2 linked regions of the Constrictibacter sp. MBR-5 genome follow. The protein of the gene in region 2 binds, or shares a complex with, the protein of the main gene of each other region. Links are inferred from orthologs where the notes say so. Each region holds a gene or a part of one and is shown on either strand. Other genes may lie near its edges. The genes, in order: accD and ABIE65_RS01745.

What was found.
Region 1: the proteins of ABIE65_RS01745 (region 2) and accD are in contact, whole or in part, in a solved structure (PDB 8UXZ), measured with the Escherichia coli proteins. The link is inferred for Constrictibacter sp. MBR-5 from one-to-one orthologs.

What each region holds. Positions count from the first base shown.
Region 1 is NZ_JBEPTK010000006.1:54,180-62,258, forward strand. What follows is about bases 5,083-8,079. They hold accD (acetyl-CoA carboxylase, carboxyltransferase subunit beta), read left to right. Parts: upstream 5,083-6,102; coding sequence 6,103-7,056; downstream 7,057-8,079. Other genes in these bases: trpB (tryptophan synthase subunit beta), read left to right, coding at 5,083-5,239; trpA (tryptophan synthase subunit alpha), read left to right, coding at 5,236-6,078; ABIE65_RS14280 (bifunctional folylpolyglutamate synthase/dihydrofolate synthase), read left to right, coding at 7,079-8,079. Also shown: ABIE65_RS14250 (ABC transporter substrate-binding protein), read left to right, coding at 1-1,768; ABIE65_RS14255 (ABC transporter permease), read left to right, coding at 1,779-2,777; ABIE65_RS14260 (ABC transporter permease), read left to right, coding at 2,779-3,945; more of trpB, read left to right, coding at 4,025-5,082.
Region 2 is NZ_JBEPTK010000001.1:371,170-379,027, reverse strand. What follows is about bases 2,787-5,562. They hold ABIE65_RS01745 (acetyl-CoA carboxylase carboxyltransferase subunit alpha), read right to left. Parts: upstream 4,767-5,562; coding sequence 3,807-4,766; downstream 2,787-3,806. Other genes in these bases: ABIE65_RS01740 (site-specific tyrosine recombinase XerD), read right to left, coding at 4,887-5,562; ABIE65_RS01750 (SPW repeat domain-containing protein), read right to left, coding at 3,284-3,649; ABIE65_RS01755 (manganese catalase), read right to left, coding at 2,787-3,040. Also shown: ABIE65_RS01765 (MFS transporter), read left to right, coding at 1-360; ABIE65_RS01760 (PGAP1-like alpha/beta domain-containing protein), read right to left, coding at 373-1,965; more of ABIE65_RS01755, read right to left, coding at 2,180-2,786; more of ABIE65_RS01740, read right to left, coding at 5,563-5,867; ABIE65_RS01735 (hypothetical protein), read right to left, coding at 5,872-7,653; ABIE65_RS01730 (hypothetical protein), read right to left, coding at 7,634-7,774. UniProt on the Escherichia coli protein: Component of the acetyl coenzyme A carboxylase (ACC) complex. First, biotin carboxylase catalyzes the carboxylation of biotin on its carrier protein (BCCP) and then the CO(2) group is transferred by the carboxyltransferase to acetyl-CoA to form malonyl-CoA.

The sequences.
Region 1 (8,079 bases), on a different replicon or contig from region 2:
TCCGCAGACGCCCAATCGGGTCGCCACCCCGTTCGCCAAGGACAAGGCGGGGAAATATGGCGGCCGGATCTACATGCTCATGGGCTCGGCGAAGGACATCCGCCAAGTCTATGTCTACGGCTACGCGCGGCTGGTCGGGTACGACAGGGACCTGCAGATCGTCCCCGACATCCTCGAGTCGGTCGACAGCGAGGACGACCGCGTCTTCACGCTCCGCCTGAGGAAGGGCCATCGCTGGTCGGACGGCCGGCCCTTCACCAGCGACGACTTCCGCTACTGGTGGGAGGACGTCGCCAACAATCCCGACCTCAGCCCCAGCGGCCCGCCGGTCGACCTGCTGGTCGACGGAGCCGCGCCCACCGTGACCTTTCCGGACGCGACCACCGTCCGCTACGCGTGGAAGTCTCCCAATCCGGCCTTCCTGCCGGCGCTCGCCGGCGCGTCGCCGACGATCATTTATGCGCCTGCGCACTATCTGAAGCCGTTCCACCAGCGCTACGCCGACCCGGCGGAACTGGCGGCCCGGGTCGAGGCGGCGCGTCAGCGCAACTGGCAGTCGCTGCACAACAAGGTCGACAATCTCTACCGCATGGAGAACCCCGACCTGCCGACCCTGCAGCCCTGGATGAACACGACGCCGGCGCCGGCGCAGCGCTTCGTCTTCGTACGCAACCCGTACTTCCATCGCGCCGATGCCGACGGACGCCAGCTGCCCTATGTCGATGAGGTCATCGTCAACGTCGCGGCGCCGGACCTGATCTCCGCGAAGAGCGCCGCCGGCGACACCGACCTCCAGGGCCGCTATCTCCGCTTCAGCGACGTGCCGTTCCTGAAGCAGAACGAGAAGCAGCAGAATTACGAGGTCCGCCTCTGGCGTACGGGCAAGGGCTCGCACATCGCCCTCTACCCGAACCTGAACATCGAAGACCCCGTCTGGCGCCAGGTCTTCCGCGACGTCCGTTTCCGGCGAGCGCTCTCGCTGGCGCTCAACCGGCAGGAGGTCAACAAGGTCCTCTTCTACGGGCTCGCCCTCCCCGGCAACAACACGCTGCTGCCGGAGAGCCCGCTGGCGAGCGACGACCTCCGCAATCGCTGGGCGATCTTCGACCTGGCGAAGGCGAACGCCCTGCTCGACGAGATGGGGCTGAAGCGCGGGCCCGACGGCATCCGTCGCCTGCCCGACGGACGGGCGCTGGAGATCATCGTCGAGACGGCGGGCGAGAGCAGCGAAGAGACCGACGTCCTGCAGCTCGTCCACGACAGCTGGCTGAAGGCCGGCATCAAGCTGTTCAGCCGCCCGCTGCAGCGGGAGGTCCTGCGGAACCGCATCTTCGCCGGCAGCACCCAGATGTCCGTCTGGTCGGGGTTGGAAAACGGTCTCGCGACGGCTGCCATGTCCCCGGCGGAGCTGGCGCCGACCAGCCAGCAGCAGCTGCAATGGCCGAAATGGGGCCAGCATCACGAGGCGGCCGGCAATGCCGGCGAGCCGATCGACATGCCCCAGGCGCGCGAACTGATGGACCTCTACAAGTCATGGCGCAACGCCGGCTCGATGGCGGAGAAGGAGAAGATCTGGCGCCGGATGCTGGAGATCCACGCGGATCAGGTGTTCAACATCGGCATCGTCAGCGGCATTCTGCAGCCGATCGTCGTCTCCAACCGCCTGAAGAACGTGCCCGAGAAGGGCTTCTGGAATTGGGATCCCGGTGCGCATTTCGGCATCTATCGGCCGGATACGTTCTGGCTGACCGGCTCGCGCGACCGCTGAGCCGCACACGATGGTCACCTACATCGCCCGCCGCCTGCTGATCATGATTCCGACGCTGATCGCGATCAGCATCATTGTCTTCATCATCATCCAGCTGCCGCCGGGCGACTATCTCTCGACGCAGATCGCCGAGATGCAGGCCCGCGGCGAAGCCGTCGACCAGGGCAAGATCGAGTTCCTGCGCGCCCAGTACGGCCTCGACCGGCCGATGCACGAACAGTATCTCGTCTGGGTCTGGGGCCTCCTGCACGGCGACCTCGGCTATTCCTTCGAGTACAACCTGCCCGTGGCGGACGTCGTCGGCGAGCGCCTGTTCCTCACCTTCGTCGTCTCCTTCTCGACCATCCTCTTCACCTGGGCCGTGTCGTTCCCCATCGGCGTCTACTCGGCTACGCACCAGTACAGCTGGACCGACCACGGCCTCACCTTCCTTGGCTTCCTGGGCTTGGCGACGCCGAACTTCCTGCTGGCGCTCGTCCTGCTCTATCTCGGCAACGTCTGGTTCGGCGCGTCGATCGGCGGCCTGATGGACGAGCAGTATATCGGCCAGCCGATGAGCATGGCGAAGTTCGGGTCGATCCTCGGTCATCTCTGGATCCCGGTGATCGTCATCGGCACGTCGGGCACGGCCGCCATGATCCGGCGCCTGCGCGCCAACCTGCTGGACGAACTGCACAAGCAGTATGTCGCCACGGCGAAGGCCAAGGGCCTGCCGCCCTTCCGCGCGCTGGTGAAGTACCCGCTGCGCATGGCGCTCAACCCGTTCATCGCCGACATCGGCAACCTGCTCCCCCAGGTCATCTCGGGCGCGGCGATCGTCTCGGTCGTGCTGTCGCTGCCCACGACCGGGCCGATGCTGCTGTCGGCGCTGCGCAGCCAGGACATGTATCTGGCCGGATCCTTCCTGATGTTCCTGGCGATGCTGACCGTGGTCGGCGTGCTGCTGTCCGACCTGGCCCTGGCGATGCTCGACCCACGCATCCGCCTCGGCGGCTCGGCGGAGCGCTAGCATGGCCACCGAACCCGTCGATCGCCTGCCCCACTTCGTATCGGACGCGCCGTTCGATCCGTATTCCGTCGAGAAGCTGACGCCGGAGCAGGAGCGCTACTACCACGCCACCCAGTGGCAGCTGATGTGGTGGAAGCTGCGACGCCACAAGCTCGCGGTCTTCTCCGGCATCGTCCTTCTGCTGCTCTACGGTTCGATCCTGGTCACGGAAGTTCTCGCGCCGTACAACCAGGAGAGCCGCGACATCGATCATATCTACGCCCCGCCGCAGCAGGTGCACCTGTTCCACGAGGGCAGCTTCGTGGGTCCGTTCGTCTACGGCTACCGCAGCACCCTCGACATGACGACCATGCAGCGCGTCTATGTCGAGGACGAGAGCAGCGTCCAGCCGATCCGCTTCTTCTGCAGCGGCGATCCCTACTTCTTCTGGGGCGTCATACCCTCCCGCTTCCACCTCTTCTGCCCGGCGGAGAACGGCACGCTGTTCCTCCTCGGCACCGACCGCCTGGGCCGCGACATGCTTTCGCGGATCATCTACGGCACCCGGATCTCGCTGACCGTCGGGCTGATCGGCATCACCATCTCGTTCGCGCTCGGCATCGTCATCGGCGGGCTCGCCGGCTATTACGGCGGCTGGGTCGACAGCCTGACCCAGCGGTCGATCGAGGTGATCCGGTCCTTCCCGGAACTGCCGCTCTGGATGGCGCTTTCCGCAGCGTTGCCAGTGACATGGAGCCCGATCCTCATCTATTTCGGCATCACGATCATCCTCGGGCTGCTCGACTGGACGGGTCTGGCGCGTGCCGTGCGCTCGAAATTCCTGGCACTGCGCGAGGAGGATTTCACGATGGCGGCGACGCTGATGGGCGCCAGCCCGGCGCGCGTCATCGGCCGCCACATGCTGCCCAGCTTCGCCAGCCACTTGATCGCGTCGGCGACCCTCTCGATCCCCGGCATGATACTGGGCGAGACGGCCCTGTCCTTCCTCGGCCTCGGCCTGCGCCCGCCGATCACCAGCTGGGGCGTCCTGCTCACCGAGGCGCAGAACATCAACGCCGTCGTCCTCTATCCCTGGCTGCTGCTGCCCACCGTGCCGGTCATCATCACGGTCCTCGCCTTCAACTTCCTCGGCGACGGCCTGCGCGACGCGGCGGATCCATACAGGTAGGCGAACCGGGACCTTTCCCGGTTGGAATGGCCGGGCCGCAGGGCTATCTTCCGCCACCACGCAAGCCAAGGCCCGCGCCATGAGTCCCGAGCCCAATACCTACCGTGCCGGTCCCGACGAGCGCGGCCATTTCGGCATTTTCGGCGGTCGCTACGTCGCCGAGACGCTGATGCCGCTGGTCCTGGAGGTCGAGCAGGCCTATCGCGCCGCCCAGGCCGACCCGACGTTCCGGGCCGAGCTCGACTACTATCTGAAGCACTATGTCGGCCGGCCGAGCCCGCTCTACTACGCGCAGCGCCTGACCGAGCACCTCGGCGGTGCCAAGGTCTACTTCAAGCGCGATGAGCTGAACCACACCGGCGCGCACAAGATCAACAACGTGCTCGGCCAGATCCTGCTGGCCCGGCGCATGGGCAAGCCGCGGATCATCGCCGAGACCGGCGCCGGCCAGCACGGCGTCGCCACCGCCACCGTCTGCGCCCTCTTCGGCCTGCCCTGCGTCATCTACATGGGCGCCGTCGACGTCGAGCGGCAGGCGCCGAACGTGTTCCGCATGCGTCTCCTGGGCGCAGAGGTGAAGGCGGTCGAGTCCGGCTCGCGCACCCTCAAGGACGCGATGAACGACGCGCTGCGCGACTGGGTCGCCAACGTCGAGAACACCTACTACTGCATCGGCACCGCCGCCGGACCGCATCCGTATCCGGAGATGGTCCGCGACTTCCAGTGCGTGATCGGCGACGAGGTGCGCTGGCAGATGGCGGAGGCGGAAGGGCGCCTGCCCGACAGTCTGGTCGCCTGCATCGGCGGCGGCTCGAACGCCATCGGTCTGTTCCACCCCTTCCTCGACGATCCCTCGGTAGAGATCTTCGGCGTCGAGGCCGCCGGCGACGGCGTCGACACGCCCCGGCACGCCGCGTCGCTGGCCGGCGGGCGCGCCGGCGTACTGCACGGCAACCGCACCTACCTGCTGCAGGACGGTGACGGCCAGATCGCCGAGGCGCACTCCATCTCCGCCGGCCTGGACTATCCGGGCATCGGGCCCGAGCATGCCTGGCTGCACGAGAGCGGGCGCGTGAAATACGTGTCCGCGACCGACAACGACGCGCTCGAGGCGTTCAAGCTCTGCGCGAAGCTGGAGGGCATCCTCCCGGCACTCGAGCCGGCGCACGCGCTGGCGCATGTCATGCGCATGGCGCCGACCCTGCCGAAGGATCACCTGCTGGTCATGAACCTGTGCGGCCGCGGCGACAAGGACGTGTTCAGCGTCGCCCGCTCGTTCGGAGTGGAACTGTGAGCGCCGCAGCCTCCCAGGGTCGCATCGAGCGCCGCTTCGCCGCCCTGCGCGCCGAAGGCCGCGGCGGCCTCGTCACCTATGTCAGCGCCGGCGACCCCGACTACGGCACGTCGCTCGAACTGGTGCGCGGACTGCCCGGCGCCGGTGCCGACGTCATCGAACTGGGCGTGCCCTTCACCGATCCGGCCGCCGACGGCCCCGCCATCCAGGCCGCCGGCCTGCGCGCGCTGAAGGGCGGCATGACGCTGAAGCGCACCCTCGACATGGTGCGCGCCTTCCGCGAGACCGACGGCGAAACGCCGATCATCCTGATGGGCTACTACAACCCCATCCACAATCACGGCGCCGAGCGCTTCGCGCGCGATGCGGCCGAAGCCGGCGTCGACGGCCTGATCACCGTCGACCTGCCGCCCGAGGAGGAGGACGAGCTGCGCCTCCCGGCCGAGGCCGCCGGCCTGCGCCTCATCCGCCTGATCGCGCCGACGACGCCCGATGCGCGCCTGCCCTACGTGCTGGAGCATGCCGGCGGCTTCATCTACTACGTCTCGATCACCGGCATCACCGGCACGCGCGAGGCCGATGCCTCCGCCGTCGGCGAAGCCATGCAGCGCCTCAAGCGGGCCACGGACCTGCCGGTGGCCGTCGGCTTCGGCATCAATAGGCCGGATCAGGCTGCGGCCGTGGCCCGCGTCGCCGATGCCTCCGTCGTCGGCTCGGCGATCGTCCGACGCATCGCGGCGAACCTCGACCCGCACGGCAAGGCCAAGCCGGAACTCGTCGAGGACGTCCTCGGCCTGGTCCGCGACCTCGCCAGCGGCGTCCGCGGCGCCCGAGAGTAAAGAAGCGCAGATGAAGAAGACCGCATGAACTGGCTGACCAACTTCGTCCCGCCCAAGCTGCGCCAGCTCGTTGTCCGCGACACGCCGGAGAATCTCTGGCTGCAGTGCCCGAACTGCTCGCAGATGCTGTTCCATCGCGATCTGGAGAAGGCGCACAAGGTCTGCACCCACTGCGGCCACCACATGCGCCTCGGTGCCAAGGAGCGGCTGGCGCTGATGTTCGACGACGGCGCCTACACCCTCGCCGACCTGCCGCCCGTCCAGTCCGATCCGCTGCGCTTCCGCGACCAGAAGCGCTATGTCGACCGGATGAAGGACGCCCAGAGCAAGACCGGCCTGCAGGACGCGGTGCTGGTGGCGGAGGGCACGATCGGCGGCATGCCGGCCGTCGCCGCCGCCTTCGCCTTCGAGTTCATGGGCGGCTCGATGGGCATCGCCGTGGGCGACGCCATCCTGCGTGCGGCGCGGCTTGCGGTGGAGAAGCGCGCGGCCCTCATCGCCATCCCGGCGTCCGGCGGCGCGCGCATGCAGGAAGGCATCCTGTCGCTGATGCAGATGCCGCGCACCACGGTCGCCGTGGCCGAGGTGCGCGAGGCGGGGCTGCCCTACATCGTGGTGATGACCGATCCGACGACCGGCGGCGTCAGCGCCTCCTTCGCCATGCTCGGCGACATCGCGATCTCCGAGCCGGGGGCCGCGATCGGCTTCGCCGGCCAGCGGGTCATCCGCGAGACGATCCGCGAGACCCTGCCCGAAGGGTTCCAGCGCGCGGAGTATCTTTTCGCGCACGGCATGCTCGACATGGTCGTCCATCGCCATGAGATGCGCGAGACGCTCGGCCGCATCCTCGGCATGCTGATGCACCGTGTCGAGGCGGAAGACCCGATCGCCGACGAACTGTCGACAGTCCTGCCTGACGAGGACGTGCAGGCGCCATCGATTCCTGCGGGCGCCGACGCGGCGGCGAAGCAGGAGTGACGACCCGCGTGGAGGTGTAGGAATGAGCGCCAGCGGCGCCGTTCTGGCGCGGCTGACGCGCCTCCATCCCAAGCTGATCGACCTGTCGCTCGGCCGCATGGAGCGCCTGCTCGAACGGCTCGGCAACCCCGAGCGGCGCCTGCCGCCGGTGATCCACGTCGCCGGCACCAACGGCAAGGGCTCCGTCACCGCCTACCTCGCCGCCATCGCCGAGGCGGCCGGCCTCGCCGCCCACGTCTACACCTCGCCGCATCTGGTGCGCTTCAACGAGCGCATCCGCGTGGCCGGCCGCGAACTGTCCGACGACGCGCTGGTCGAGGTCCTGGAGGCCTGCGAACGGGCCAACGGCGACGACCCGATAACCTTCTTCGAGGTGACCACCGCCGCGGCCTTCCTCGCCTTCGCCCAGGCGCCCGCCGACCTCTGCATCCTGGAGGTCGGCCTCGGCGGCCGGCTCGACGCGACCAACGTGATCGCCCGGCCCGCCGTCACGGCGATCACGCCGGTCTCGATCGATCACGTCCAGTATCTCGGCGACACGCTCACCGCCATCGCCGGGGAGAAGGCCGGCATCCTCAAGCCGGGCGTGCCGGCCGTCGTCGGCCTGCAGCAGCCGGAGGCGCTCGCCGCCATCGAGCGCCGTGCGGCCGAGATCGGCGCACCTCTCCATCGCGCCAGCGTCGAATGGCACTGCACGCGGACCGCCGACGGCTTCGACTGGAAGGACGGCGCGACCAGCCTCTCCCTGCCCCGCCCTGCCCTCGCCGGCGAGCATCAGGTCGACAACGCCGCCCTGGCCGTCGCCTGCATCCGGCACCTCGCCGTCCCCCGGATCACAGAGGCCGCGCTGGCCCAAGGCATCCGCGACGCCCGCTGGCCGGCGCGCCTGCAGCGGCTGCGCACCGGTCCCCTGGTGGCGATGCTGCCGCCCGGCTGGGAACTATGGCTCGACGGCGGCCACAACCCCGCCGCCGGCGCGATGATCGCGCAGTACGCGGCCACCGCCTGGACCGACATGCCGAC
Region 2 (7,858 bases):
GTCTGGCTGGCGGCCGCACTCGCCGTGGCGCTGCTGCTGGTGGCGCAGGCGGAGGGCTGGGCGATGTTCCTGGGCGCCTTGATCATCATGGCGCTGGTCTTCGGCCAGATCCCGATCGGCGATACCCTGGTCGCGCGCTACACGCCGAGCCCGTGGCGGGCGCGGGTCTACGCCGTGAAGTACGTCATCACGCTGGGCGTGGCGTCGCTGGCGGTGCCGTCGATCGCCATCCTGCACGGCTGGGGCAACGGCTTCTCGACGCTGTTCGTCGCGATGGCGATCTGCGCCGCGCTGGTCGCGGCGGCCGGGCTGGCACTGCCGTCGCCGCGACGTGCGGCGGCGGCGGCGCCCGCCGAGTAGGGGCGGGGGGCGCTAACCCCAGGGCCGCGCCTCGATCCGCAGTTTGCCCTTGAGGCCGGGCCGGGTCGTCTGCTCGATGGGGATCTCGAAGGTGAGGCCCGGCGCCTGCCCGGGCCCGCCGTCGAGCGGGCGGGTTTCGACAGCCCTGCCCGGTTTCCCCGGGTTGTTCTCCTGCGAGCCGTATTTGATGCGCCAGCCGCCGACCGCATCCTCGTCCGGGAACGCCTCGATCAGCGTCAGGTCGCGGTAGATGTAGCCGCCCTCGTAGTGGCGCTTCAGGAACAGCAGGCCGTCCACCTCGTAGTCGGGCACGAGGACCTTGAGGTCGAAGGCGAAGCTGACGGATTTGGAGGTCTTGACACTCTTGCGCGGGTCGAGGAACACCGAGAAGAGGTGCGGGCTCATGCTGCGGTCCGCCGCCCGCCGGGTGCCGGCCTCGCCGGGAAAGAGGTCGGCATAGCGCCGGAAGATGGCCGAGTTCTCGCGCGCCTCGCGCCGGGTCATCTGCCACTGGCAGCCGCGGATGCTGGCGACGACCTCGAACTGGTACGACGCCTCGATCTTCTGGCCCTTGTCCATCGCCTGCTGGACCTCGACCGGGAGCGTGATGTCGTCGACGTCCAGGAACCCGTCGATGCGCATCGCACCGAAGAGGAAGCGCGTGAGATTCTGGTACCCCTCCTCGGAATTGACGATGCCGTAGTGTCCGGAGTGGCTGCGGTGCACGAAGGCGCGCGGCGATCCGACGTCGGTGCCGCCGGCGCCGATCCCATGGGTCACGGCGTTCTCGATGCGTACGAGCCCGTCGCTGGCGTCGCCGACCGCCCAGGCCGAGACGCCGCCGACGGCGGTGTAGTCGCGCGGATTGGTGCCGATCAGGTTGAAGATGCGCTCCGGCGGGAAGTTCTCGACGACCGACACGTCGTCGCTCTTCTTCAGGCCGAGATACTTGGCCATCCGCTCGCGGTTGAAGTTGTTGACGTCGCCGAAGGAGAGCCAGCCCGGCACGTTGCGCACGAGGCGCATGTCGATGCCGTTGTGCGGCGTGGCGTAGGTGAAGAGCTTGTCGACCGCCGCGCGCGCTTCGGGCGATCCCAGCGTCTCGTTCTGCAGGAAGGCGCGGCAGACGAGGCCACCCATGGAATGGGCGACGAGATAGACGCGGAAATCCGCCGGGGTCACGCCGTTCTTCGGGTTGGCGCAGACCTTGTCGCGCAGGCGCAGGATCAGCTTGTCGAGACCGCGGGCGAAATGCTCGATCGGCGGCGTGCCGTCGCCGGTGCCGAAATCCTGGGAGGCTTCGTCGTAGTAGCGGTAGATGACGATGCTGCGATAGGGCACCGGCTTGTCGTGACGCTCGGCCGCCACGAGGTCGTCGCCCTCGACGAAGACGTCCTCGTATTTGTGGTCGCTCATCAGGCGGACGAGCGGCGATTCGAAGTAGAAGCGCTTCACATCGCCGGTCCAGGCGACCCGCGACTTCGTCGAGCCGATGTTGAAGCCCATGTAGGGATCGGCCACCGTTTCCTCGATCTCGCCCTGGGTGGCGGCGAACCCGCGGACATAGATGATCGGGTGGTAGGGATGCTGCGGGCTGTCGGGCATTGGACTCCCCCCTCGTGGAAGACGAGCAATGCCGCCGCGCCAAACCGCGGCGGCCATCGCCACGCGCGGAAGGGGCGTCGAGCGCGCCGTCGCTCCCGCGGTCCGTCAGCCTAACAGGTTCGCGTCCGCCATCCTGTGATCCGTATTACCACGCTCGCGACGCGGCGACCGGGAGGCGCCCGATCCGGCGGCACCTCCCGGATTGCGGGACGCGCTAGCTGCGCATCTTCGGCGTACCCTGGAGACGCGGGTCGATCATGCCCAGTTCTCCGTCGTCGCCCATGGCCGCGGGCGTCTCGACATACTCGATGGTGCCGCGGCCGTCGGGTGCCGGCCCCTGTGCCCAGCGGCCCGACCGGCTCTCGGTGCCCTCGGAGAAGTTCATGAACTTGTAGGACACGTCCTGAAGCTCGCGCTCCTGGGGAAAGCTGCTCGGGCAGGGGGTCGTTTCGAGACCGTCTTCCTCGAGTTCCCTGATGGCCGCCAGCCACTGGTTCTGGTGCATCGTGTCGCGCGCCAGCAGGAACGAGAGCATGTCGCGCACGCCACTGTCGCTGGTCATCTGGTAGAGCCGGGAGACCTGCAGCCTGCCCTGGGATTCGGCGGTGACGTTGAACCGGAAGTCCGCGAGCAGGTTGCCGCTGGCCACGGTGTAGCGGGAGGTCCAGGGATAGCCGACGCTGTCGGTCGGCGCGGCCCCCGAGCCGGTGACGATCACATGCTGCGGGTTGATCCCCGCGACGATCGCATCCTCGACATTGGCGCCACCCAGGACGGCGCCGATCACGGAATCCCGCGCGGCGTCCTCCTGCGCCTCGACCGGCGACGCCTCGAGCAGGCGCGCGATCATGGTCGCCAGCATTTCGACGTGACCGATCTCCTCCGTCCCGATATCCATGATCATGTCTTTGTACTTTGCCGGCGCACGGCAGTTCCAGCCCTGGAAGAGATAAGTCATCATCACGCTTATCTCGCCCCACTGTCCGCCGAGAACTTCCTGGAGCTGCTTGGCATAGACCGGATCGGGACGGTCCGGCTTTGCATTATATTGCAAACGGTTATGACGGATGAACATCCGTGCCTCCTCATCGTCCGGGTTTTGTTGATGCGGCTGCGCCTCACGCGCATCCGAGCAGCCGAACAAGGTCAGAGAGCGGTCGTTCCAGCCGATGCGAAAGATTCTCGAAATGGGTCTCTGCGCCCCGGCGGCATCACGTGCGGCCGCTTCGGTTGCAGGCACGCAGCGGCAAGCCGCGAATGGCCCCAGGGGCGTGCGCCCGTGGGGCCATCACGCTCCGGTGACACCGGGGCCGAAGCGTCAGGCCTTGACCGGGCGCGAGGCCGGGTGCCTTCGGGTGATGCTCGCGGTGCAGATTTCCACGAGGCCGACGAGCACGTGGGGCCAGACGATGACGTCCGCGAAACCGAACAGCCAGGGGGAGAAAAGCAGGAGCGCGCCGCCGCCGATATCCAGCCCCAGATGGACAGGCATCGGTATCAGGTGCACCGCGCCGAGTTCGTAGTCGGTGAACAGGCTGTAGGCGATGAGGATCGCCCCGAGCGCCATCGGCACCCATTGCGCGGGACCGCCGTCGGCGAAGCCGAAAAGATAGGGCGCGACGATGAGCAAAAGGCCGACCGCATAGTCGGCGAAGCCGTGTGTTCGCGTGCTGAGTGCCGCCATTGCGTCCTCCTGTTTCGCTGCCTCGCGCAACAGGATCGAACGGCATTCGTTCCGGGGAACCGGCGGAAAAAGCGCGCTGTCGGCGGCGCCCAATCGTTCGTCACAGGATCCTGGGGCCGTGCCGACGAAGCGCGCCGAGCCGAGCTTCGCGAGGAGATCAGGTCAGGCCGCTGCGCCCCATCGACAGGAATTTCTCGCGGCGCTCGCGGCGGAGTGCGTCGCCGTCGTGGCCGCGCAGGTCGTCGAGGGCGGTTTCCAGTGCGCGGCCCACGGTCTCGACCGTCTCCTTCGGGTGGCGGTGCGCGCCGCCGAGCGGCTCCTCGACCACCTGGTCGACGACGCCCAGGCGGGTGAGGTCCTGGGCCGTCAGCTTCAGCGCATCCGCCGCGTCCTTGGCGTTCTCGGCGCTGCGCCACAGGATCGACGCGCAGCCCTCGGGCGAGATGACCGAGTAGATCGAGTGTTCCAGCATCAGGACGCGGTTCGCCGTGGCGATGGCGACGGCGCCGCCCGATCCGCCTTCGCCGATGACGACGGAGACGAAGGGCACGCGCAGCTCCAGGCAGCGCGCGATGGCCCGGGCGATCGCCTCGGCCTGGCCGCGCTCTTCCGCCTGGACGCCCGGATAGGCGCCGGGCGTGTCGACGAAGCTGACCAGCGGCAGCGCGAACCGATCGGCGAGATCCATGAGCCGCTGCGCCTTGCGGTAGCCCTCGGGGTGGGCCATGCCGAAATTGCTGCGCATCCGGGTCTCGATGTCATGACCCTTCTCGTGCCCCATGACCACGACCGGGCGACCGTAGAGCCGGCCGAGGCCGCCGACCAGCGCCGCGTCCTCGCCGTACAGCCGGTCGCCGGCGAGGGGCGTGAACTCGTCGATCAGCGCCGACAGGTAGTCGCGCAGATGCGGGCGGTTCGGGTGGCGCGCCACCTGGACCTTCTGCCAGGGCGTCAGCTTCGCGTAGATCTGGCGGAGCTGGCGGTCGGCCTTCGCCTGGAGGTCGCCGACCTCCTTGTTGATGTTGATGTCGTCCGAATGGGACAGGTGCCGGAGCTCTTCGATCTTGGCTTCGAGCTCGATGATCGGCTTTTCGAAGTCGAGTGGGGTGAGCACCATCTCATTCCTGTCTGCGGCGCAAAGGCCGGCCCTGTCTGCGGCGCAAGGTGCCGGCCGGCGCCGGAAGAGCGGTCCTACATGACCTTGCGCGCCGGGCATGTCAACGGCGTCGGCCGGGCCTCAGTTCTTCCGGCGCTGCCCTGCCAGCGGGTGGGCGGCGATCGCCGTCCGCAGCCGTTCCGACTGGACGTGGGTGTAGATCTGGGTGGTGCCGATGTCGGCATGGCCGAGCATCTGCTGCACGCTGCGCAGGTCCGCGCCGTGGTCGAGCAGGTGCGTCGCGAAGGCATGGCGCAGCACGTGCGGCGAGATGCGCGCCGGATCGAGGCCCGCCTTCAGCGCCAACTCGTCGAGCAGCTGCCCCAGCCGGCGGCGCGTGACGTGGCCGGTGCCGCTGTGCGAGGGAAACAGCCACGGCGACGATTTCTGGCCGCGCAGGAAGTGGTCGCGGACGTCGCGATACGCCTCCAGCGCCGCGATCGACGCCTCGTTCAGGGGCGCGATGCGCTCCTTGTTGCCCTTGCCGCGGATGAGGAGCACGGGGGGGATGCGCGCGCCTGCCAGCGAGGCCGGGAGGGCGACCAGTTCCGAGACGCGCAGGCCGGCGCCGTAGAGCAGTTCGACGAACGCGACCAGTCGCACGCCCTCGGGCCCCGGCTTCGCGCGGGCCGCTTCCGACAGGGCATCGAGGTCGGATTCGGCGATGATCTTCGGCAGGCTGCGGCCCTGGCGCGGGCTGTCGAGCGGGGCGCAGGGGTCGTCGCCGCGCATGCCCTCGACATAGAGGAAGCGGAAGAACTGGCGCAGCGCGGAGAGCCGCCGCGCGGCGGTGCGCGGCGACAGGCCGGCGCCGTCGAGGGACGCCATGTAGGCGCGGACGGCGTCGGTGGGCGCGTCCTCGGGGCGAACCCCGCGGCGCCCGGCGAAGGCGCCGAAGTCGGCGAGGTCCCGCCGATATGCGGCGAGGGTGTTCGCTGCGGCCCCCCGTTCCGCCGCGAGCATTTCCAGGAAGGCCTCGCCGCGCCCGGTCAATGCGGCGGCCGGGCCGGGTGGGCGGCCGCGCCTGGGGAGTCCGCGGGGGGCGGCTTTGCCCTCGGCCATCGACTCAGATCCCGAGGCCGAGTGCCGCGTCGACGGCGAAGCTGCGGGCATGGCTGCCGAAGCCGGCGGTCCGCAGCGCACTGACGATGGCGTGCAGCCGCGCGGATTCCGGTGTCCGCTCGGGATTGGCCTTTGTCGCGACGGCGGCGCGCAGCAGCGTCTCGCCCCTGCGGCGTTTCTCGGCGGCGGCGCGGAGGTCGCGCAGGGCGGGCACCGCCTGTCCGCGTTGCGGCGTCGCGGCCGGCAGCAGCGACCAGGCCTGGGCCGGGACCCGCGTGTCGAGCGCCTCCAGAAGGGCGAGGAAGGCTGCGGCACGCTCCGCCGCCCGTGCCGCGTCCGATTCCAGCTGCTGGTCCCACCAGGTGCGGAACAGCTGGTCGGACCAAGCCGTGTCGGGGGCGGCCAGCATCATCAGCGGCCACACCTCTGCGGCACCCTTTGCGGCAAGGGGATTGCCGGGCGCCTCGCGCAGGGCGATCTGGAACCACTCGGCGGCGACGGCGGGCTCATCGGCGGAGACGGCGGCGCGAACCGCCTGGGGCGCGAAGAAAGAGAGATGCGCCGCGGGCCGGAGGTCGCGCATCAGCGGCATCGAGATCTCGGCGACGGGCCGCAGCACCCCGTTCCGCGCCGCCGCGTCGAAAAGCTGCTTCAGCGCACCGGCGCGCGGTACGCGCTCCGTGGCGGTGCGGGCGGAGCGGAACAGCGCTGCGCGCTCCGCCGCCGTCTCGGCCGAGATACCCTCGGCGCCGGGACGGGCGGCCGGCGTCCAACTCGTGCCGCCCTGCAGATAGAGTCTTCCGAGGATCGCCGGGTCGAGCGCGTTCGCCGCCACCGCCTGTTCGGCGGCGGTCAGCCGCACGGCCAGATCTATCTCGTCCGACTGGGCGACGGCGCGGAGCAGGGCGGGCTTGGCACCCTCCGCGGCATCGGGCGGCAGCGGCAGCTTCGCGGCCTTTAGCATCGCGAACTGGAGCGGCGTGATGGAGGGGAGCGTCGAGATTTTCGCCTTGTCGAAGCCGAGCAGCGTGTCCATCAGGGCGAAATAGGCGGGATCGCGGTGCCCCCGGTCGCGCAGCAGGTCCGTGGCCAGCGCCGCCTGATCGCGCCGGTCCTCACGGACCTGGCAGAAGGAGACCAGCTTCTGCCAGTAGGCGTCGGTGCTCTTCGCGATCGCTTCGGCGCCGGTGGCGCAGGCCGAATCGAGATCGCCCCGGAGAAGGTCGAGGTCCGCGCTGAGCCGCGACAGGTCCTCCGTCCGCTCCTTCGCCGGGATGGCGTCGGCGCGGACGGACGCGCCGTCGAGGTCGCCCAGGGTGGCCAGCGCGGCGACGCTGAGGACCGGAATGTCCGGTGTCGGCGCCGGTCCACGCGGCGGCACCGCCTCGGTCAGCAGCGCCCGTCGGACCAGCAGGTTCAGCGTCGGCGCATCGATCCGCGGCGGCAGGTCGGCGATCAGCCGGGCGATGTCGGCCCGACCGCTGCCGGCCCAGAGATCGGCGCCGAGATCGCCGCTGACCTCGTGTACCGTCAGGTCGGCACCCGAATCGCCGGGCCCTGCGCTCGGCAGTACCGGAGTCGGCACGAAGGCCGGCAGCGGTTCCGCGCGCACCGCATCGGCCGGCGGCGGCCGGCCGACCGGCCCGAGGATCAGGGGGCCGTCGGCGTTTCCGCCCGCCGGTGCCGCGGTCTGCGCGTCGGCACCGGGCAGGGTCGCCGACAGAAGCAGCGCGGCCACCGCGATGGCACCGCCGCGGCGGCCTCGGTCAGCGCGGGAAACGCTCATCCGGGATGTCTTTCTCGATCTGGCGGGTGGGCGGCGGGATATCCCATGTGGCGAGGAATATCGTTCCGGCGACCAGCCCGGCCGCCACGGCGATCATGATGACGCGGGAAAAAATGCTCATACCTTCTCGCTAGCGCAGGCGGACACCGCGTGCCGTTTCGCCCGGCCCCTCGGATTCCCAACGGGATGTATTGTGCTACAGTCC